One region of the Lysinibacillus sp. OL1 genome, then DNA from elsewhere that is predicted to be linked to it. Evidence: riboswitches for the same ligand, from Rfam matches in the RefSeq annotation. Region 1 holds a riboswitch; the other holds the start of a gene.
What was found. A riboswitch is a leader RNA that binds a small molecule or an ion and turns the genes downstream of it on or off. The one in region 1 is predicted to bind S-adenosylmethionine.
Positions count from the first base shown of each region.

Region 2: linked by a shared signal. The riboswitch ahead of EW028_RS09405 (O-acetylhomoserine aminocarboxypropyltransferase/cysteine synthase family protein) and the one ahead of EW028_RS11660 (cyclase family protein) in region 1 are both predicted to bind S-adenosylmethionine.

Region 1 covers NZ_SJDS01000005.1:194,867-207,008, forward strand. The annotation lists partial or broken gene EW028_RS11620 (LysR family transcriptional regulator) at 92-946, shown strand; gene EW028_RS11625 (VOC family protein) at 1,003-1,443, opposite strand; gene EW028_RS11630 (aldo/keto reductase) at 1,775-2,620, shown strand; gene EW028_RS11635 (winged helix-turn-helix transcriptional regulator) at 2,676-3,059, opposite strand; gene EW028_RS11640 (MFS transporter) at 3,170-4,354, shown strand; gene EW028_RS11645 (ABC transporter substrate-binding protein) at 4,513-5,463, shown strand; gene EW028_RS11650 (helix-turn-helix domain-containing protein) at 5,538-7,109, shown strand; gene EW028_RS11655 (YuzC family spore coat inner layer protein) at 7,227-7,631, shown strand; SAM riboswitch class I at 7,713-7,818, shown strand; gene EW028_RS11660 (cyclase family protein) at 7,910-8,647, shown strand; gene EW028_RS11665 (DedA family protein) at 8,678-9,274, opposite strand; gene EW028_RS11670 (Cof-type HAD-IIB family hydrolase) at 9,336-10,109, opposite strand; gene EW028_RS11675 (DUF2225 domain-containing protein) at 10,443-11,126, shown strand; gene EW028_RS11680 (hypothetical protein) at 11,149-11,502, shown strand; gene EW028_RS11685 (erythromycin esterase family protein) at 11,643-12,142, shown strand, end outside.
Region 2 covers NZ_SJDS01000004.1:39,322-51,463, reverse strand. The annotation lists gene EW028_RS09435 (sensor histidine kinase) at 1-1,944, opposite strand, end outside; gene EW028_RS25285 (hypothetical protein) at 1,961-2,116, opposite strand; gene EW028_RS09430 (response regulator transcription factor) at 2,094-2,786, opposite strand; gene EW028_RS09425 (DMT family transporter) at 2,863-3,726, opposite strand; gene EW028_RS09420 (MerR family transcriptional regulator) at 3,882-4,112, shown strand; gene EW028_RS09415 (homoserine dehydrogenase) at 4,172-5,158, opposite strand; gene EW028_RS09410 (hypothetical protein) at 5,622-6,005, opposite strand; gene EW028_RS09405 (O-acetylhomoserine aminocarboxypropyltransferase/cysteine synthase family protein) at 6,339-7,640, opposite strand; SAM riboswitch class I at 7,757-7,870, opposite strand; gene EW028_RS09400 (glycerol-3-phosphate acyltransferase) at 8,026-8,658, shown strand; gene EW028_RS09395 (DASS family sodium-coupled anion symporter) at 8,854-10,335, shown strand; gene scpC (succinyl-CoA:acetate CoA-transferase ScpC) at 10,409-11,932, opposite strand.

The sequences.
Region 1 (12,142 bases):
ATAAATATGCTAACATGGCCCTAACTATATTGGAGTATTAGAGAAATATAATTTACTTAGGTTTTCCTTATAATAGAGGGGGTGTTTATGTTTGGATATTAGACAGCTAATCTATTTTATAGCAATTGTGGAGGAAAGGCTGAAAGGTTACATATTTCTCAACACCATTAAGTCAGCATTTCAAAACGATGGAGGAAGAACTCGGTTCAAAGTTGGTAGAAAGGAGCGGCAAGTATTTTGAAGTAACTGAAGCGGGAAATACGTTATATAAATATGCATTGCAGGTTGCACAATTAATGGAAGAGGCAGAAGCAGAGGTCAAGGATATTGGATCAGGCCTTCATGGTTTATTGACATTGGGCATTAATACATTTTCAGTTGTTGAGCTACCTCAATTACTACAACAATTTCAACAATATTATCCAAAGGTGACTTATAAAATTCAACAAAACGAATCTTCTTTAGTAAGGGACCGTGTTTAGAACTTGCCATCATTCGCTTACCTTTAGAATTAGATGATTTCTCTGTTCTTCATATGTACACTGAACCATTTTACTTTATACAATCCAAAAAATCCGACTTCTTAGAACACGATGTATCTTTAGCTGACATGCAAAATTGGCCAATCCTTTTACCAAGACCAAGCACTGAAGGCTTAGGCGTACATTATTCGATATTAGAAGCATTTTCTCGCTGCCAGTTGCAGTCCCACATTGTTGGAGAATGCTCAGATACGGCACTGTTAATGAACTTAATCGCTTCTGGCTTTAGCTCCTCTATCATACCTGAAACTATTTTAAAGCATTATGGAGATTTACCACTTCATGCATATAAAATTCCATCAGCAGAATTATCCACCTCAGTAGGACTCGTATGGTTGAAGAATCATTATTTATCTAAAGCCGCTCAAAACTTTGTGAATTTAATGAGGGAGCATTATTGTTAATGATTAATAAAAAAGAGAACAAATTTGTAACCTTCGTTTGCTCTCTTTTTGAACAGTTATTGAATAATCAGCATATCATTCTCATCAAACTGCCACATGTCGCCATAGGCAACTTCCCAATAGTAGCCATTTGGATCTTGAAAATAGCCACTATAGCCACCCCAAAATACAGTTACGGGCTCCTTAACAATTTTAGCACCCGCCTTTTTTGCTAATGCAAAGACTCGATCTACTTCTTCTTTTGATTTACCATTATAGGCAAGCGTGATTCCACCAAAGCCTTGGCTAATTTCTGGTGGATTGGATGCATTGATATCTTTGACTAAACGTTCAATTGGAAATAACGATATTTTTGTTCCTCCATTATTAAAGAACATGACATCGGGATTCGTCTCCTCTCCGTATACCACCACTTCAAAACCCAGTCCCTCTCGGTAAAAATTGAGAGATTCCACCATATCTTTCACACCTAATGTAATTAAATTTAAACGATTCATCTTCAAAATCCCCTTTTTAAAGTATTACTACTTTAATTCTCTACCGAACGTATATTTCCTTTTATTACCGCAAGAAAAATATTTGTTTAATTGTCTCCAAAGCCTTTTGTAGACTACTCGATATTTTTACTAGTAGTTAAGACCAATCAGGTGTGACATTTTTATTTAATCGTTCATCATCAATAAATATTTTTATTCCTCTAATCATTGCCAGCTCACAAAAGTTACCTCTACGTTTCTATGACACAAAAAAGTACGTACTTTTTTTGAGAGTTTATTAGCAGCATAATGAGTAAGCAATCCAATAATCACAAAACATGGAGGACTAAAAATGATTACTCATTTACAAGATACAATCACTTTAAATAATGGCCTACAAATGCCTGGTATGGGTTTAGGGGTTTTTCAAGTAGAAAATGACGCTACTGCAGAAATGGTTAAAAATGCTATCGAGGTTGGCTATCGAAGCATCGATACTGCTGCTATTTATGGCAATGAAGCAGGTGTAGGAGAAGGTATTAAACAAGGTCTAGCATCTACTGGCTTACGTCGTGAAGATTTATTTATCACATCTAAAGTATGGAACGATGGTTTAAGCTATGATGAAACAATTGCAGCCTATGAAGAGAGCCTAAAAAAATTAGGATTAGATTATTTAGACCTTTATCTAATTCATTGGCCTGGTAAAGATAAATATGCTGAATCGTGGAAAGCACTTGAAGACTTATATGAACAAGGCAAGATCAAAGCAATCGGTGTATGTAACTTTACTGTGGCACACTTGGATAACTTATTATCATTTGCTCATATTAAACCTGTTGTGAACCAAGTGGAATTCCACCCACGCTTACAACAAGTGGAGCTTCGTTCATTCTGTGACAAGCACCAAATTCAACTTGAAGCATGGGCACCTTTAATGCAAGGTGGACTTCTTGAAGATGAAACAATTTCAAAAATCGCAACAAAATACGGAAAATCAAATGCTCAGGTTATTTTACGCTGGGATGTACAAAATGGAGTGATTACAATTCCAAAATCAGTACGTAGAGAGCGTATGATGCAAAACGCTGATATCTTTGACTTTACTTTAACAGACGAAGAAATGGCATTAATCAATGAGATGAATCGTGAACAACGTGTTGGACCAAATCCAGATGAATTTGACTTTGCTCTATAAGCATTAAAAAGAGGAAAGAGACTGTCTTGTATATGACAGTCTCTTTCTCCCCTCATTATGATGTTTGCTGCATGGCAATATCATCATCACGTTGTTTTAACAGTACATCTTCACCTTTATCCTGTAATAATTCAACATGTTTTTCACCCCACGTACAAAGCATGTTCAGAATTGGTTCCATTCCTTGTCCATAGGCTGTTAATGAATATTCAACTTTTGGTGGTACTTGATTGAAGACCTTTCGATTGATTAACCCAGCCTGCTCCAGTTCCCTTAATTGGTTTGTGAGCATTTTTTGCGAAATACCTGGAATCAATCGTCGAAATTCGTTTGTTCGAATTTTACCATGGTGGTTTAAATGACAAAGAATAACTGGTTTCCATTTACCACCAATAACTTCTAGTGTAGCTTCAACACCAATATTATAAATTTTTTGCATCGTAAACCTCCTGTAATATCCAAAAGTAACTAAAAGTACTCTACATATCTTTTTGGTATGTATGAATATTACTACACATCATAAAAAAAATCAAAGGAGATAGTAGTAAAATGTCAAAATCAAAAAAGCCAAATGCTAAACTTACCTTACTAGCACTTGCTATCAGTGCATTTGGTATAGGGTCCACTGAATTTATCAGTGTGGGACTTTTACCATTAATTACAGATGACTTTGGTATTTCTCTTAGCACAGCTGGCTTAACCGTTTCTATATATGCACTAGGGGTAACTGTTGGGGCTCCCTTACTAACAGCTTTAACATCCCGCCTTAGTCGAAAAACCGTATTATTGCTTGTCATGTCCATTTTTATAGTGGGTAACCTAGCAGTCGCTTTAGCTCCTAATTTCGCATTACTATTAATCGGACGTATTATTTCAGCATTAGCACATGGTGTGTTTATGTCCATCGCTTCTGTTATAGCAGCAGATGTAGTGGAACCAAATAAACGAGCAAGTGCTATCGCCTTTATGTTTACTGGCTTAACATTAGCTACTGTAACAGGTGTCCCACTCGGTACATTTATTGGACAAGTAACAGATTGGCGTATGTCATTCATTTTTATTGTTGTCATTGGAATTGTCGGTTTAATTAGTAATGCATTGTTAGTACCTAGCCAATTATCGAAAGGCAATCCCATCTCTATTCGTGATATCGGCAAAGTTTTAGGCAATATTCGTATGATCTTAATACTATTCATTACCGCAATTGGATACGGCGGTGCTTTTGTTGTCTACACATATGTTTCACCTATTTTAGAACAATATATGGGGTATTCCCCACATACAGTCGTCATTATTCTAGTTGTCTATGGTATTTGTGTAGCTATCGGTAATACTCTTGGTGGTCATTTTGCTAATCATAATCCACTACGTTCCATCTTTATTATTTTTGTTGGACTTGCATTGTCATTGCTTGGCATTGGCTTTACCCTAGAATCACCTATTATGGGATTAATAATGGTGCTAACAATGGGATTGTTCATGTTTATGAATGTCCCAGGATTGCAGCTATATGCTGTTCTACTATCTGAAAAATATGTACCATCAGCCATTTCAATGGCCTCGGCATTGAATATTTCTGCTTTCAACATTGGCATATTTTTAGGCTCATATATCGGAGGCTTTATTATTCGCCACCAATCGTTGGCGCATACGCCTATATACGGATTCCTGATGGTTATGCTAGCAGCAATTGTTACACTTTTATGGTTACTTTTCGATAACAAAAAACAATAACTCTCTAAATTTCATTTTGTATAAAAAATTAGTAGAGAATGTGTATTGTTTGTTAATATGTTGTATCCTATAATTTATTTGAGTCAAACGAGAATGATTATCATTCTAATTTAAGGGTATACCCTTACTGTTTTAGTAAATCTATAGGAGTGAATAAAATGCGTAGAGGTCGATATTTTTCATTTGTAGTTTTCATTGCACTAATGTTCGTATTAAGTGCCTGTGGCTCAAATGAAGTAAAAGAGGATACAGCTACAGAAGAACAATCATCTAAAGATACAAGAATTGTAGAAGACGAGTTTGGAAAAGTAGAAATTCCTACAAATCCACAGCGTGTAGCTGCTATCTATTTGGAAGACTATTTAACAGCTTTGGATGTAAAACCCGTTGTGCAATGGTATCACCCATCTTGGGGAAAACAGGACTATTTAGGATTAGATGTTCCTGAGTTCGACATTACCGGTAGCATGGAAACATTATTACAAGCCAAGCCTGATTTAATCATTGTAGATGGTGCCGCGGACCAGGCAAAGTATGAGGAATACTCAAAGGTAGCGCCTACTTACCGCTTGAAAGAAGATATTCTACAAGATCCACGTGAAATTACAAAAACAATAGCTGATGTTTTAAATATTCCCGATAAGGCAAAAGAAATGGTTGATCGATATGAGCAACGTGTTGCCGATTTAAAAGCAAAACTAGATGAATCAATTGGAGACGAAACAGTTGCCGTTGTACGACTAAATGTAGCAGATAATACATTAGCATTATTTGGCATTAAAAATCGCTACTCTGGCTATATTTACACAGAGACAGACTTAACACCACATCCATTAGCCCGTGATATGACAGAGTTCCACGAGGTTTTATCAGAAGAGGCTATCACGGAATTAGATGCGGATCATATTATCCTTTTCCCTTCAAACGGTACATGGGAGTCTAAAGAAAACCAAGAAGCCATTAAATGGTTAGATAGTACACTATGGAAAACACTCCCTGCTGTAAAAAATGGGCATGTCTATATTGCTGATCGCACATATTGGCAATCTGGCGCAATTACAGCCAACTTGCTAAAGTATGATGATTTAGAGAAATGGTTCGTCAAATAATTTTCCAAAGAAAGCTCTTAATGAGGGCTTTCTTTGTGTTGTTCTGCCAATTCAAAAAAAGGGGTGAATTATCAATGGGTAACTTAACACATGTTTATACGTTACAAAATATCTCTTATTCAATTCAATCATCAAAAAAGTTATTGATTAGTAGTGACTTCTATACACTTTTCATCGTAATGAATGGTAGCGGAAAGCTAGAAATAGATCATGACATCATTCATTTTAGTGAAGAAAAGTACATATTGATTCCGCCAAATAACACGGTTAGTATCCATATTCAAAGTGAGCACCTTTGTTTTTATCAATTACATTTCAACATTGTCAATCTCAGCAATAGTCAGAATTCATATAGTCATTTTACAAGTATCAGCGAACGACATCTTCTCCCCTTTTCACAATGTCATAGACTGCTAGAAGTCATCTATCAGAACAGGTTAGCGGAGGATGAACACACGATTTTTGAACAGCATGTACACTTTCAAGAGCTGATGTTATTACTCCTACATCCAACCATACCCAAGCAGATGCAAAAAAATGATCGACAATCTGTTGAGCAGTCCATTAACCATTTACATAAACATTTTGAAAAAGAGTGGACGGTTGAGCAGCTAGCACAGCTAGCTGACGTACCAAGATGGAATTATACGCGCATTTTTAAAGATATTACGGGACAAATTCCTCTTCACTATTTAACTAAACTTCGTATTGAAAAAGCTAAGCATTTATTAATGACAACAAATGATCGAGTATTTGAAATTAGCCAGTCTGTCGGATTTAATAATGAGTATTATTTCAATCGTCGCTTTAAGGAACATGTCGGCATCTCTCCAGGACAATATCGAAGAAATCAAAGCAGCCATCTACGTGTATTTGCACCATTCTTAGAAGATTTCTTTGTTGCGCTTGGGATTACGCCAATTGCTCAATTCAGTCATTCAAAATGGGGAAAACAAGACTATTTAGGTCTACAGAAAGTGCCAGATATTGATGTACAAAATAGAGAAATGGATCGACTCCTTTACTATAAGCCAACTTTAATTATGTTAGATTCTGGTGTAGAGCGTTGGGAATCCTTTCAGCACTTAGATGAAGTAGGACCCGTCTGTCATCTTTCACACCCTGGAGAGAATTGGCAATCTACGTTATTTAAGATTGCAGATCTAACAGGAAAAACCTCCTTGATACAAGACGTAATCCTACAATATGAAGATAAAGTACAACAAGCAAAAGGAATTCTTAGCAAATCAGTTTATGGGCAAAGTGTGGCATTTCTCCGTATTTCAGCCATTAGCATTACTCTATACGCGGGTCCTGAATGTGGCTATACGGGCCCCATTTTATATCGTGACTTAGGTTTAATGCCACATTCACTAGTATGGAGTATTCCGCACAATCAACGTAAAGCACAACTGACATTTGATCAATTGTTGCAATTAGATGCGGATCATTTATTTATTACATTTGATAAGCAACATTCCATTTATGAAAATGAGGAACGTGCTATTTTAAAAACTCCTACTTGGAAAAACCTAGCTGCCGTTAAAAGCAGCTGTGTCTATGAAGTAGACTTTTTAACATGGATGAATTATGGCATTTTATCACATAGTAAAAAAATTGATGATGTCTTGAATGTACTTGGCTAAAAAAAGCTTACTTTAGCTTCCTTTTTAAATGGTGAGGAGGACAAACATTGCACCGCAAAATAACACCGAATGTAGTTTGGCTACATAAGATAGGATATCAGTTATAGGATAGGAGGAATGACCTTGTATTACAATCCTTATCCGTATTTTGTGCATCCCTATCATTATCCAACATCGCCTATCGCTAATCATTTTGCCATTAGACCCTTTTCGCAACATTTAGCAATGCCGACCAATAATCCTTTTCCACCTGTCGATACACACAAATTAAAAGCTTCAGCAACACGGATAAAGGCGATGATGCAGCAAGCCCAATTACTTACGGATAAAATAGATAGCTCCCAACAATTCGCACATGATTTAATGAATGCTGCTCAACTTTCAAATAAAACAGAGGTTGAAAAATTAATCACATCAACAGGCATTACGATGAAATTTGAAACGAACTATACACCAGACAGTTTTAGAATACGTCTGATTGATAATGATTGTTGTGGAGTCACCTTGAATTTGAATTGGTGAAAATTCCTAGTGAACTTGTAAACTATAAAAAACTATGCTAAAGTGTTTGTATTGTTATTTCTGAAAATTCTTATATTACTTTTCTTATCAAGAGAGACGGAGGGATTGGCCCGACGAAGTCTCAGCAACCAGCTAACAGTATGGTGCTAATTCCAATTGGCAAAATGATCAGCCTTGAAGATGAGAAGAAGAACTACCGTTGTTTCAAGCAGGAGTCCTCTTCTATTAGGGGACTCCTTTTTATTTACCACTATTTTTTACAGAAAGCAGGGAAATCGATGTCTAATGAACTTTTGCAAGCATTGCAATTACTAAAATCGAAACAGTGGGTTGATTTAACACATACATTCGGCCCTAATTCTCCACATTTTTTTATGTTTGAGGACGCTAAATTTGAAACGTTATTTTCTCATAAGGATGGTTTCTTCGCTCAACAATTCACGTTCCCTGGTCAATATGGCACACATATCGACCCACCCATTCATTTTGTGCGAGATACTCGCTACTTAGAAGAATTAGAACTAAAAGAGCTTGTTCTCCCCCTTGTTGTTATTGATAAATCACAGGAGGCTGCGAGCAACCATGATTTTTCATTAAGTGTTCAAGATATTCTTGATTTTGAGGACAAGCATGGAGAAATTGAAGCAGGAACATTTGTAGCATTACGTACAGATTGGAGTAAGCGCTGGCCAGATAAAGAGGCTTTCAGTAATAAGGATGCAGATGGACATAACCATATCCCTGGCTGGGGTTTAGAAGCTTTACAGTTTTTACTACAAGAACGCAAGGTAAGCGCAATTGGTCATGAAACATTCGATACGGACTCTGCTGCTGATTTTCGTAAAAATGGCAAGCTAGATGGCGAATATTTTGTGCTTGACCAAGACGCCTATCAAATTGAGCTAATGACGAATTTGGACAAGCTACCTGCGAAAGGCGCTATCATCTTTAATATCGTACCTAAGCCAGAAAAAGCATCTGGCTTCCCTGTGCGATCTTTTGCTATTTTGCCATAACATAAAAGTCGGTATAGCGTATACCGACTTTTATTTTTGTCCATTTCTTTTTTTAAATAAAAAATAAGCAATGAGCATCCCTATAATAAATAAAAGAATAAGATAGATACTGTAATGGGTTAAATAGTATCCAACAAATCGCCATTTCTCTCCAAGCATCTTTCCTAATGATATAAATGTGAACGTCCAAATAAATGCCCCTGTATAGGCAAAAAGAGCAAACTTTCTATAAGGATAATTATTAATAGCCGCAATATAAGCTGTCAAATGGCGTACCCCTGGAATAAAATAGCCAATTAATAATAGGGTAGGTCCTATTTTTGTAAACATCTTTTTCGTAAAGTCAATTTTTTGCTCGGTAATATGAATTTTAGGGCCATATTTCTGCAATAACGGTAAGCCAAAACGATAACCAATATAGTAGCTTAAGGTAATGCCTCCAATCGCACCAATCATTGCACTGACTAAAGCAGGAATGTGTTCAAGACTTTCTCGGTAAACACTATAGCCTACATAAGTCAGAAACACCTCATCAGGAAGTGGCACCCCAACAATACCTCCAATTAGAATCACGATAATCCCAAAATATCCGTAATGTTCAATTAGAGACTGCACGTGATGTGCCATAAATCATCCCACCTAAAATTTATTAAAATCTACCTGCTATATATAGTGTAGCCTCAGCGCTCTAAATGACTTGAAGCTGACGTAAAGCAAAATTGATACCGCCATCCGTAGATTTCTTTGTAACAAAATTGGCAGCACTTTTTAGAGCTTTACTGCCATTTCCCATGGCAATTCCTACTCCTACATACTCCAACATATCAATATCATTATCCCCATCCCCAAAGGCAATCGCATTCTCAGGGTCAATGTTAAAATGATCAAGCACCGCTTTAATAGCTATAGACTTCGAAACATCCTGCTGTAAGACATTCACAATATAAGGATGCCAACGCTGCAAAAATATATTCGAAAATTGGCTAGTATATCTTTTTTCAGCCAGCTCATCCGCATATAAACACATGAGAAAAACCTCTTCATCTACAATTTTTTCATTTATAAGTGGAAAATCCCGTAAAGATAAAGTTTCTTGCATCGCTCTTAAAGCTACTGGACTTTGTATGCTATTCATAGATAACTCCTCTGTAAAAAATGTTAGGCTATGCTGCTGTTCCTGTGCAAAAGCCTGTATATTGTAGACAATTTCTTTGGCAATCGGAGTTTTATGTATGACAAGTTCCTTATGTTTCACATAGGCCCCATTTGCTGTAATAAAGGTTTCAATCCCCAGCGCTTTTAATTCATAGCACATAGATAAGGGTCTTCCAGTAGCCGCTACAAGATGAATTCCCTTTTCTTGCAATAGCTGAATAGCTTGTTTTGTACTTTCTTCCACACAGCCATCCTCGTAATTAATCAATGTGCCGTCTACATCAAAAATCACGATATTACACTTCATTTTGAGCACCTCCATCATAGTCTTTTAGAACCAATTGATTTAAATTTACAATTCTTCTCTCTTGAAATATGTGAAAGTATTTTGACAAACTTTAAGCAAACTATATAACTTCCATTTACACCTCCGATAAAAACTATTACAAGCGTATTTATAATAATATTTAACTAAAAATTCTTTGAATATATTTATTTTAATAATTCTAAAGGAGTATACCAAAGAACACAAAATTGTTAAAATAAAAGATAATATCTTAAATACATTGAACGATAAAATCTTACGTATAAATAGAACAAAAGAAATAAAATTTTAGAGTACGCAAAGGAGTTGATTCTTATGGCATTTAACATTTACTACTATGAAAGTAGTGTGGATTGTAAATTTTGCAAAAAGCAGTTTACAACATATAAAGTTCGCCCTAATCGATATAAAATTATCGAAGAACAAACGGATTTCATGCCTGTTTACGATGGCCTAAACCCTTTGCTATATGAAGTTGCCGTATGTCCACATTGTGGCTATGCCTACCATAAATCTATGACACGGACATACGGACCTTTCATGCTACTCATTGATGAACTATACATTAAAGAGCTCCAGAAACCTATGGATATCTGTCAGGAACGTACAATTGATGATGCCATTATCAGTTTTAAGCTCGCCTATTTAGTATCCCGTGCGTCAATGGAAGAATCTCTTTTAATGGCGAATTTCGCTTTAAAAATCGCTTGGCTCTATCGTTTAAAAAAAGACGAAGAATCCGAAAAGCGCTATCTTTTTGCAGCGAGAGACTTTTATAGTAAATCCTTTGCCTCTAATCAAGAAGGTGGAGAGAGAATTCAGTTTTTACATGCTGAATTAAGCCTTCGACTTGATGATATTCCTGAAGCTAAAAAAGGATTTTCACGCTTAATCGCTGATCGAAATGTTTCGCCGAAATATCGCAAGCTTGCACGCAATCGTTGGGAAAATTATAAATATGACGAACAACCTATAACAATTAATGAAATCATTCATTAATGGGACGAGGAGATGATTAATTATGTTGCTATTTCAAAGGAAAATTGATGTGAGAGAAGAGGATATATTTTCAGAGCTGCATCATTTTTTATTAAGAAAAAATAATCGCTACCTAACAAACGATGAAGTTGTCGCTTTAACAGGCGTGTCATCTGAGTTGCTTTACAAATGGGTAAAAGCAGGAAAATTAAAGAACTCCATTTTTCCTAATTTAGGGGCTCCATGCGAACGATGTGGACAGATTACCCAGGCTAAAATTTGCGTAAGCTGCTCTTCCTCCATTGTTGGGACATTAAAACAAGAAGAAAAGGATCGTGCATGGTTTAACCAAATTCAACGTAACCATGTAAGAGCAAGTACTTATCACTATAAATAGCATTCCAACATCTCCATCAATTGGAGGTGTTTTTCTTTTTTTACATACTAAATTTAAACTAATTTTAAACAAATTCTTCCTAAACTTTAAACTTCCCTTCCTATAATTAGTATCAATATAAAGTGAAGGGCTGATAACTAATGAGGAAAGCTAGGAAGCATAAGGTTTTATTAAGTTTTGCACTGGCCAGTTTAATGACAATAAGTGGAGTAGTGAATGTCTCTGCTGCTGTCCCTGTAAATGAGCAGATTACGGAAAACGATTCTGCTGTCAAACAAGCTAGGACTTCTAATGAAACATTACTTGATTGGAAAAAATGGGCGAATGACCATGCATACAGCCTGGCATCCATCCAGCCTGAAACGTTTAATGGACAAAAAATTCCCGCTAACAAATTTGAGGATTTAGAGATGCTAAAACCTTTATTACATGATAAACGTATTGTCTTTTTAGGGGAAAGCTCTCATGGAGTGGCACAATTCAATCTAGCGAAAACACGTTTAATACAATTTTTACATCAAGATATGGGCTATAATGTCCTTGCCTTTGAAAGTGGTATGGGTAATGTGATGAATGCTCAAGAACAAATTGATAAACAAGCAGCTCTACAAACAATGAAAGATGCCATTTTCGGCGTTTG
Region 2 (12,142 bases), on a different contig from region 1:
TAGCGCATACTTCAACACATTGACAATTAAATTATCAATAAGTCTCCACCATTTTTGACCATCCACATATGCAAAGATTGGATCATGAGGCATGGTCATTCGTAAATCTAGTTGTGACTGTGTTAAATCCTCTTTATGCTCCCCTACAGCTTGTTGGATAAGCTGTGTTAAATCTACTCGACTGCGGTGAAGTTCAATATTACCACTAGCCATTTTCGATACTTCAAAAAGGTCTTCAATCAGCACTTTTAAACGTTCAGACTTTTTATCCAGTATATGGATGTATTGTTTCCGTTCTTCCTCTGTAATATTTGGCTTCTTCAGTAAATCGGTATACGTAATTATAGAGGTTAAAGGAGTACGTAAATCATGACTCACATTTGTAATCAGCTCTGTTTTTAACCGCTCACTTTTCGCCTGCTCATGCATGGACGTACGCACACCTTCTCGTAAATGATTGAGGTTTTCTGCATGACCTGCAAGCGGAGATTTACCTTTTACCTTTACATCACGATTTAAACGTCCTTCAGCCATGTCCTTCGTATCTTTCATAATACGGTTTAAATAACCCATTCTTGATAGGAAAACAATCATAGCAGGAAATCCTATAAACATACAAATGCCAAGTACAAGGACTGGAAAAGCTCCGCCTCCTATCATGGTAGCAACAAGGCTACCACCTCCAAAGAAGGCTGCGGCTAGCATTACAATTGAATGTAATGCGATCGAACGATTAATAAATAAGTCAGTCAACGAATCCCCAAGTGACCATAAATAGCTCGATTTCACATTTTCCTCTAGCTTATTCAAAGTATTTACTCTTGTATACAACCAAATTAATTGCACGAAGAAAGCACTACCAATTACCATTAAAACAACTATTTTAAAGCCAATATCGAGTATAAAACGGACATAATTATAATTATAAACAGAATTATATTCAATAGATTCAAAAACAACCTGGGCTGAAATGAAATACATAAGGCTCGTTATTAACAAAAGAATAATTTGTACATCGATTTTATACTTTGTTAAAAGATCTTTTTCCTTCATACTCGTAACTATCTGTAATAAGTCTTTACGCCCCCTCCATACAAAGACGGCCATTAAAATACTTGTGAGCCAAATAAAGTAATGAGTATATTGATTGCGTTGAAACTGTTGAAATTGTTGATATCCTCCCCGTATAACATCTTCTGACATAGCTGCTTTTTTTGAAATAGCTATTACACCTGTATATTCAGCTGTTTCGTAAAGATCATCTACATTCACGTATGTTTCGGTATTGTAAAAAATATCTCTTAAATTCTCACTGATATTCCATGCATATAGCGGTTTTCGATCAGTATACTTAATTTTATAGGCACTACTTTCGGTAACATCACCTGCACGGTACGTTTTACCAGTTTCTGTATTGGTCAACTCATAAGACCAATAGTCGTAGTTTTTTCCAAAGTTTTTGGAATCACCTTTTGCGGCTTTAATATATTTATCAATGAGGGCTTCCTTTTCAGCAAGAATCTTTTTTCTTACATGCTCATCATCTTCAAAATTTGCTGTAATATCTTTAATTTTATTATCACGTTCAGACACTAGCTTTGTCTTTAATTCTGTTGCATTGGCATCTATAGCTTCCTGAATACGTTGTTCGTATTGTGCCTTAATATTATCGATTTGCTGTCCTAATGTACCATAATAATTACGATGATCTTCTATTTCAGTTTGAGTAATCTCAATTTTATTTTTCAATTCCTCTGCATTTGGTACATTAATTACTAACGGTCCTAGTTCTGCCGTGAAATTATCGATTTCATGTTGGAAATTTTCCGAATCAAAATATGATTTACCAATATACTGATAGCCCACATTATAAAAAGTAAAGACACCGAAAATTGTCCAAATTAAACACATTAATACGAGAAGAGATTTCCATTTTTTTACCATCCCTTTTTACACTCCTCTAAAAAATTCTTTCTAACAATTGTAAAACCTCTGAGGAGCGAGAATTGACAATTTGGTAGGCATAAACACCAAAATAAATGAGTCCAACAACGCCTGCAACAAACCCTGCAATTGTCATATACTTCTCTAGTTTATTTTTCCATTTTATAACCAACGCCCCATACCACCTTTAGATAGCGCGGATTTTTCGGATCAGCTTCAATTTTTTCACGTATTTTCCGAATGTGAACAGCTACAATATTTTCAGCATTATAAGCTTCCTCATTCCAAACACGTTCATAAATTTCACGAATCGAAAACACACGCCCTGCATTTTTCATTAATAGTTCTGTAATTTTATATTCTATCGGGGTTAGTCGAACTGGTTCTCCTTCTAGTACAACCTCTTTTGCCTCTTCATCAAGTACAAGTCCGTCTATTTCCACCTTTGTAGCTCCCTCACTATACGTTCCTAGCTGAACATAACGGCGCAGCTGAGATTTTACACGTGCCAATAGCTCTAATGGATGGAATGGCTTTGTCACATAATCATCTGCTCCAACTGATAATCCATGAATCTTATCGCCATCCTCCGCCTTAGCACTTAGCATGATAATGGGAATATTGCGCTCTTCTCTAATTTTAAAGGTTGCTGTAATTCCATCCATATTTGGCATCATGATATCTAAAATGATTAAATGTACTTCATTGTTCTCTAGCTTTTTTAATGCGTCTAAGCCATCTGCTGCTTTAATGACATGATAGCCTTCATTTTTTAAATAGATTTCAATACCATCACGAATATCTTGATCGTCATCTGTAACAAGAACTGTTAATTTCGTCATGATATACACCTCGCTCTCAAATATAAGTGTATCTTCTAAATCTTAAAAACCAGCTATTATAAAAATGAAGAATTTCTTAAGGTTTTAGCTTTTTTCTCCCACCCAATGTTAAAACAACAATGCCACCTAAAAGCATCGCTACTCCAAGCCAGGAAACTATACTTAAGTGTTCTCCAATTAAAAACACACCAAGAATTGCAGCAGTCAATGGTTCTGCTAATGAAAGTGTTACAGCTGAGGATGAACTAATTTTTTGTAGTCCACTTAAAAACAGGAAATACGCTACGCTTGTACACATAATCCCCATAAATAACATTGTCCATAAGTTGTGTACATTTACTAACCAGGAAAATCCACCTTGTAATGAAAACGGCAGTAAAAACAAAGCGCAAATGGAGAAAGTCATAGCAACTGCGGGTAATGCCTCTTCTTGTGCCATTAATTTTTTACTTATGTTTGTGTAAAATGCAAAGGATAAACCTGCACAAAGCGCTAATGTGAATCCGCCAACGTGAACAGACTCCTCTCCATTATTCATAAACAATAAAAGACATCCGACAATGGCCATTAATGTCGCAAGTCCCCATACCGCTGTGGGACGTGTTTTCCATACTAGCCACTCCAAAACACCAGAAAACACTGGTGCACTACCAATAGTAGCAACAGTTCCAATGGCTATACCTGTTAGACGAATGGATGAGAAGAAAAGACCTTGGAAAAGTGCAATACTAGCCGCAGCTAAAATTGTCCATTTCCATGACCACCTTAAAAAATTAATTTTCCTCATTATAATCGTAATAGCTAATAATAAACTGCCACCAATTGCAGAACGAATCATGGCCACTGCTATTGGAGATACCCCTTGATCCAAATAGGTTTGGGCAGTACCTGTCATTCCCCATAGAATAGCTGCTAGTAATACAAACAATGAATTTAACATTTATCAACTCATCCCCACTCCACATCTTTATCCATACTAATCATACATATTTATCCAAAATCAAACAATTATCATTTTTACTTTTCTTTTAATTCCAATAGTATGTTTTCTCATGATTGGACGTTATAATAAAAACAGTAGAAGGAGCGAATCGTATGTACAAATCAATTGAAGAGACAGCTATTGATCTTGGTATGCCTGAGGATCAAGTAATGCGTCTAGTTTACGAAGGACGCATCCGTTCTGTTTACGATGGCCAACAAATTTTAATCAATAGTGGACAATTCAGCACTTATTTTAAACAATTGGAACGTATAAAAGAGGAAATTGAAATTTGGCGTGCTACCCCTATTCCAGAGGACATAGACGTCAAAGATGAAGACTAAAAGCCCACCATTCATACAATTGAACATTGTTGAATGGCGGGCCTTTTTTAAAGCTTTTATTAGATTGTCACAACAAATCCTGCTCTTTTCCCAATGATTTCAGCATAATCTTCTACCATGACACTCGCTGTTGGATACATTCCTGCTCCAGGACCGATTAATGTTAATGTACCAATATAGTTAGTCTCTAATGCCACCGCATTGAACACATCATCGACTGGATAAAGTGGATGCTCTTTATCAACTAGTTGAGGGCCTACTTTTGCAATAATCTTACCGTCAGCTAGTTTTTCCACTTCAGCTACATGGCGGTAACGTAGACCCTTTTCACATGCTTCATGAACTTGTTCTGCAGAGATACTATCGATCCCAATTACCTCTACATCTGACCAGTCAGGCTGCTCACCAAAAGCTAAGGCACTTAATATCATTAATTTTTTAAATGCATCCTGTCCAGATATATCATTATATGGATCTGCTTCGGCATAACCTAAGCCTTGTGCCTCTTTTAAAGCTGTTTCGAACGACCAGCCCTGTGCACGCATTTTTGTTAAAATATAATTACATGTGCCGTTTAAGACACCTTGAATACGACTTACATCATTTACAAGTAAGATATTTTTCATTGTTTTTATAACAGGTACGCCACCAGCAGTAGTAGCCTCATAGCCTACAAAAACGCCATTAGCTTTTGCAAGATCCTGCAACTCCAAACCTCGTTTGGCAAACATCACTTTATTGGCAGTAATAACATGACACTTATGTTCCACCGCTCGCTTTAAATAACTGTATGCAGGTTCTTCGTTCACAATTGCTTCAAACACAACCTGCATACCTGGCTCTGCTAAGACTTCATCCATACTTGTTGTCATTAAATGTGCTGTGCCTGGGACACGTTCACGACTAGCATCTGTCACTAAAATCTTCGCTACCTCTAATTCAATACCTAATTTATTTTTTAGCTCTTCTCGTTTTTCATTTAAAATATGGTAAATCCCCTGACCTACCGTTCCAAATCCTAAAATCGCTGCCTTTATAGTTGCCATTCTTATTATTCCCTCCAACTTACATTCCGCAGTTTCATTAAAGCTAACTCTCTATGGGGTTGTGTCATAACAATTTGACACCCACCGCAGCCTTTAGCCAACAACTCTCTTTGTATGAGTTTCGCTATTTCTATATGTGTTAGGACACATACAAATTCAAATAATTCAAAATTTAACTTAAAGAAAATTGTAACGCAAATACACACTTTGCACAAGAAAAATCTTTCTAGGAAGGACATTTGTTTTCTCTAGATGTGCAAAAGAAATCGGTTTCATTCCCTTTATTATACGTTTTATTAATCAATCTATAAGATTTGAACAAATATTGACTATTTACATTTCAATATATGAATGTCTTTCTTCTATTATATATATGTATGCTCAGACACTCATAACAATCCTTTTAAAGAAAAAACTCATTCCCTGTAGCAGCAGAGAATGAGCTTAAAAATATGAGGGGGTTTTAACTTGCTTTTGAAAGCAATTGATAACGATATTGTGCTAAAGCTTGTTGAACAAGACTAATCTCTTCTTCTGTAAAATTTGGTATTGCATACGTACGTTCCACTAATTGAAATGTACCATACTTCAAGTAAAACTCTGTCGCAGGAAGTGAGATATGGCTCACACCGTACTGTTCATAAGTCTCAAATACTTCCTTAACAGTAAAGTTTTCTTCTGTAAAAACATGTTCTTGAAATGCTGTATGACCAAAAACTTCCTGCCATTTTCTTTCGACTGATGTAAGAAGGTGTTGAATGGATTTATTGTTGACAAATACATGCCCTTCATTTAGCTCATATATTAGATAGGATACAATGTTTTGCGCACTATAGATGTTACCCATTTTAAACACTCCTTTATCATCAGTTTTTGGGAAGAGTAGTCACTGGCTAGGCAACTACCCTTCTATATATTCAAAAGTGGGGGAGCACTTATGAAAACATTTACCTTTTTTAAAAAGAATTTTCGTACCATTAACTTATTTCCTAGTATAGAACATGGATTTAAATAAGTCAACAATACATATATAATTACTTGGTATTATTTTTTATAAGGTTCTGATAATTAACGGGTGCAGTAATAGGTTGATGTAGCAGCGTTTAACGCATTACCAAATGAGGCTAATCGAATGAGAAAATACGTAAACGCCACAACATTCTACCATTTGTTTTAAATTTTAAGCTTCTACTGTTTGTTCAGCTGTTGTTGCCTGTGTAATGGCTTGATCTAAATCAGCAATAATATCCTCTACTGCCTCTAAACCGATGGATAAGCGAATGAGCGACTCGGTTACACCAGCTTGAACTAATTCGTCTGCTGATAGTTGCTGATGAGTAGTGGAAGCTGGATGAATAATTAATGACTTTGCATCACCTACATTTGCTACATGTGAGAATAATTTCACGCTATCAATAAGCTTTCGCCCAGCTTCTCGTCCACCCTTTATGCCAAATGTAAGCACTGAACCGAAGCCATTTCTTAAATATTTTTTTGCTAACCCATGTGTCGGAAAATCTTCTAGGCCATTATAATTTACATACTCCACAGATGGGTGGTTTTGTAAATACTCAGCCACTGCCAATGCATTTTCATTGTGTTTAGGGATACGCAGATGAAGCGTTTCTAACCCTTGCAATAAATTAAAGGCAGCATCAGCACTTAATGTTGGACCAAAATCACGTAATAATTGTACACGTAGCTTTGTAGCAAAGGCAGCAGAAGCTGTATCAATTCCATAACGTAGACCATGGTAAGAGGCATCTGGTTCAGTAAAACCAGGGAATCGACCGCTAGTCCAATCAAACTTACCAGCGTCTACAACAACGCCCCCTAAAGTTGTGCCATGACCTCCTATCCATTTAGTTGCTGAATGAACCACAACATCTGCACCGTATTCAATAGGTGTAGAACCGTAAGGAGAAGCGAACGTGCTGTCAATAATTAATGGTAGACCATTATCATGTGCAATTTTAGCTACTGCTTCAATATCTAAAACCTTTAAGCTTGGATTACCATAAACCTCTGCAAAGACAGCTTTTGTTTTATCAGTAATCGCCGCATTAAAATTCTCTGGGTTTGTTTCATCTACAAAAATCGTTTTAATACCATAGTTTGGTAATGTGTTAGCAAATAAATTATACGTACCACCATATAAAGAACTAGCTGCTACTATCTCATCACCAGCTCCAGCTAGATTTAAAATGGAAAATGCGATAGCTGCTGCACCAGATGAAAGTGCTACTGCTGCTGTTCCACCTTCCAATAAAGCCACACGTTTTTCAAACACATCAACTGTTGGATTGGTAATTCGTGTGTAAATGTTCCCTGCTTCCTCTAAGGCAAAAAGACGTTGCGCATGAGCAGTGTCTTTAAATACAAAAGCAGTTGAGCGATAGACTGGAACTGTGCGAGAACCCGTCACTGGGTCTGGCTCTTGACCACCATGCAACAGCAATGTTTCTGGTTTAAAATTTGTCATTGTGTACCTCCAAATGGTTATTTTTTTACGATGGTACCGGAGATGAGGAGGATTTTTCTGTAGAAAACAAAAACCCTCTTCAGCTAAGAAGAGGGTTGCGGTTGCAAGTTTTCCTCCCCTTATCTGCCAGATCCAAGTAAGAATCTGTAGGAATTAGCACCTTAGTAAGCTCATTGCTTACTGGTTGCCGGGCATCATAGGGCCTATCCCTCCGCCGCTCTTGATAAGAGTATGAGATTCAATTTCCATCGTTGTTACACAGTATAAACATAGAGTTTTTTTCTGTCAACATGTAAATTTTATTTTTTCCGAAACTTCTGTCTGCTCTTATACGTAATATGAACGCATACACTATTTTAGAAAAAATTTTGAGAGGAGTATTTTTATGGTAAAAGCCGTGATCATTTTTCTTATGATTGGCTATTTAATAGGCTGTATTCACGGCTCTAAAGTAGCCCAATTTTTATCGGGGGTTGATTTAAAAAAGGCTGGCCACGGTAATGCTGGTGCCTCTAATGCTACTCTTTCCCTCGGCTGGAAATATGGCGTTTTAGTAGCCCTCATCGATATAGGGAAAGGCGTTGTGGCTATTATAGGTGCACATTTTTATCTAGCGGACGCCATTCATTTAACAGAAGAACAGATTTGGCTGCTTACTTATATTATGGCTGCTGGGGTTATTTTAGGTCATAATTTCCCATTCTACATGGGCTTCAACGGCGGGAAAGGAACGGCCTCCATCATTGGTATTTTACTTGCCGTTGATTGGAAGATTGGTTTATTTGCACTTATTTTATTTGTTATTTTATCCTTTGCAACAAATTATTTAATTGTTGGTGTGCTAGAATTTTATCTCGTGTTTTGTACAGCAACTTATTTATGGATTCCTGGCATTGGTCCAACCATTATAGCTCTTTTTCTTTTTGGCATAGCCATCATCCTGCATCTTGAAAATATTAAACGATTAGTCAATGGCACAGAGCCTAAAGTAACTTCTGCCTTTAAGAAAAAGAAATAATATTTTATGGATATTTTTGTATTTTTTGTGACCATGTATTTTCTCTTTATCTACTCATATTGCTGTAAAAAACACCATTTTCACATAGATTTTTATCTACAATAAAATACATATATTCTTATCTTAATAAAACATTATACAGGCCGATGTTATGGATAATAATCGTCATTTTTATCGTAGAAAGGATGAGGAAATATGTCTTCACCAAAGCAAGCAGCTACAAAACTTAATTTAAAGCCACTATGGATTGGCTTGGCATTCGCGTTACTTATCATTATTACCTTTTTACCTAATAATGGTGATTTACCTATAGCTGGACAACGAGCTTTAGCCATTTTAGCTTTTGCAGTCATCCTTTGGGTTACAGAGGCCGTTTCATATCCTGTAAGCTCGGCCATGATCATTGCACTAGTAACTGTATTACTAGGACTCGCTCCGTCAATGGATGATCCAACTACAGAGCTAGGAACAGCTAGCGCATTAAAATTATCTTTAAGTGGCTTTAGTAATTCTGCCGTTGCTTTAGTAGCAGCAGCTCTTTTTCTAGCGGCAGCAATGCAAATTACTAATCTACATAAACGACTTGCTCTTTGGATTCTTTCACTGGTGGGAACGAAAACAAAAGCTATCGTATTTGGCGCTATTTTAGTCTCTATCGTCCTCGCATTTTTTGTACCCTCTGCTACAGCACGAGCTGGCGCGGTAGTACCGATATTGCTTGGAATGGTTGCAGCGTTTGGTTTACCACGTGATAGTCGGCTTGCTGCCTTGTTAGTTATTACTTCGGTACAAGCCGTTTCCATTTGGAATATCGGTATTAAGACTGCAGCAGCTCAAAATATGGTGGCCTTAAACTTTATCCAAGAGCAATTTAACGTGGATATTTCATGGGGTGCTTGGCTACTTTATGCCGCCCCCTTCTCAATTATTATGTCTATCTTTTTATTTTTCATTATGATTGCTTTAATTAAACCTGAGACTAGCAATATCGAAGGTGGTAAAGAGGTCATCAAAAAACAGCTTGCAGAGCTGGGCCCATTAAAGGCTCCTGAAATTCGTTTAATCATTACATCCGTAGTTTTACTATTTTTCTGGGCAACTGAAGGAAAGCTACATCCATTCGATACGACAACAGTCACAATTATTGCTATCGCTATTCTATTAATGCCCAAAATCGGTGTGTATTCATGGAAGGAAGTTGAGCCCCATATTCCATGGGGGACAATTATCGTCTTTGCGGTAGGTATTATGTTAGGAACCATTTTACTGAATACGCAAGGTGCTGCATGGTTATCAGATAAAGTTTTCGGTTCACTTGGGCTAGATACTATGCCTTTACTAGCAACCATTGCACTCGTAACTTTATTTAACATTTTGATTCATTTAGGCTTTGCAAGCGCAACTAGCTTAGCCTCAGCACTTATACCTGTGTTTATCGTTTTAGCCTCCACATTAACAGCTAATGTTGATCAAGTTGGTTTTGTTATTGTGCAACAATTCGTCATAAGCTTTGGCTTCCTATTACCAATTAGTGCACCACAAAACATGCTTGCCTATGGTACAGGTTCCTTTACAACAAAGGATTTCTTGAAATCTGGGATTCCATTAACCATTATCGGTTTCCTTCTCATACTTTTGTTCTCTGCAACTTATTGGAAATGGATTGGATTATTATAAGACTTTCATTAAATTAAAACGTAAAAGCCTTGAAGAAACAGACTATCTGTCCTTCAAGGCTTTTAATTTAATACTATTGTTTCGTAAAAGCAGGGTCCTTCATCGTACCGTTTTTCGCATAATTAACGTGCCATGATAGTGCTTTTTCTAGGTCATGTGGAGTGTGATGTCCACCCGTTGCCTCATTGGCATCATTAAAGTACTGCCACAGTTGCTCCTTGTAATCAGGATGTGCACAATTATCAATGATAAGTCCCACTCGTTCTTTTGGAGCAAGTCCTCGTAAATCTGCTACGCCCTGTTCAGTTACAATGACATCAACATCATGCTCCGTATGATCCACATGTGAGACCATTGGGACAATACTCGAAATATCTCCACCCTTAGCATAAGACTTTGTCACGAAAATTCCTAAACGTGCATTACGAGCAAAGTCACCAGACCCTCCGATACCATTCATCATCTTTGTACCAGAAACGTGTGTGGAATTCACATTGCCGTAAATATCTAATTCCAATGCCGTATTCACTGAAATTAATCCGAGTCGACGAATAATTTCAGGCTGATTTGAAATTTCTTGAGGGCGCAGCACTAATTTATCAGCATATTTTTCAAAATTCCCATAAACACGGTTTCCTACTTGCTCAGAAAGGGTAATAGAAGTTGCAGATGCAAAATTCACTTTCCCTGCATCCATTAATTCAAATACTGCATCCTGGAGAACTTCAGAATAAACTTCTAAGTTCTCAAACTCAGAGTCTTTAAAGCCTAGCAATACAGCATTTGCTACTGAACCTACACCAGATTGAATTGGTCGCAAACTTGTAGTTAAGCGACCTACTTTAATCTCTTCACGTAGGAAATTTAATAAGTGATTAGCCATAACATCTGTCTCTTCATCCGCAGGGACAATTGTTGATGGCGCATCTAATATATCCGAAATGACGATGCCTTTTACTTTATCTAAATCTAGTGGAATTCCAATTATACCAAGACGATCAGAAACATTCTGTAAAGGAATTGGATCACGTTTTCCTTGTTGTGCAGGTACATAAATATCATGTATACCTTCTAATGCATCAAGCTGTGCTACGTTTAATTCAATGATGACTTGGTCTGCTTCTTGCACAAAAATAGGAGAGTTACCAACTGATGTTGTAGGAATTAATAAGCCTTCTTCTGTAATAGCAGCAGCTTCAATGATCGCAAAATCAATTGGTCCAATAATACCTTGACGAACAAGCTCAGCATTATGGGAAAGATGGGCATCGACAAATGTGATATCACCACTATTGATTTTATTACGAATACCAGAATCTGCTTGGAAAGGACCGCGCTTACGAATGACCCCTGCTTCCGCTAAATATTGGTCTACTTCAGGTCCAAGTGATGCACCTGTAAAGACATCTACTTGAAAATCCTCTTTTTTTGCTTTTTCTACAAGTGCAAGAGGTACAACCTTAACATCGCCAGCACGTGTGAATCCGCTCATCCCTAATACCATGCCATCCTTAATCCAAGAAGCTGCTTCTTCTGCTGTTACAACCTTGCTTCGTAATTGTTCATGACGAAGCTTTTTCGCTAACTTTTCTTCCATTCCCTATTCCTCCATTCCACTTTATTTTTGTTCAACTTGCATATTTGGTTCCAGTAAATCTGTGACATCCGTCAGAGAGTGTATCTTTATTCCAGGAGGATCTCATCACCTAATAGCTAATGCTGTCTAAACATTTGTGAATAAAGATCATGTAATTTTTGGTAGCACAACCAAATAAACAGTCGCTTCTATAATTTTATACTATTTAGA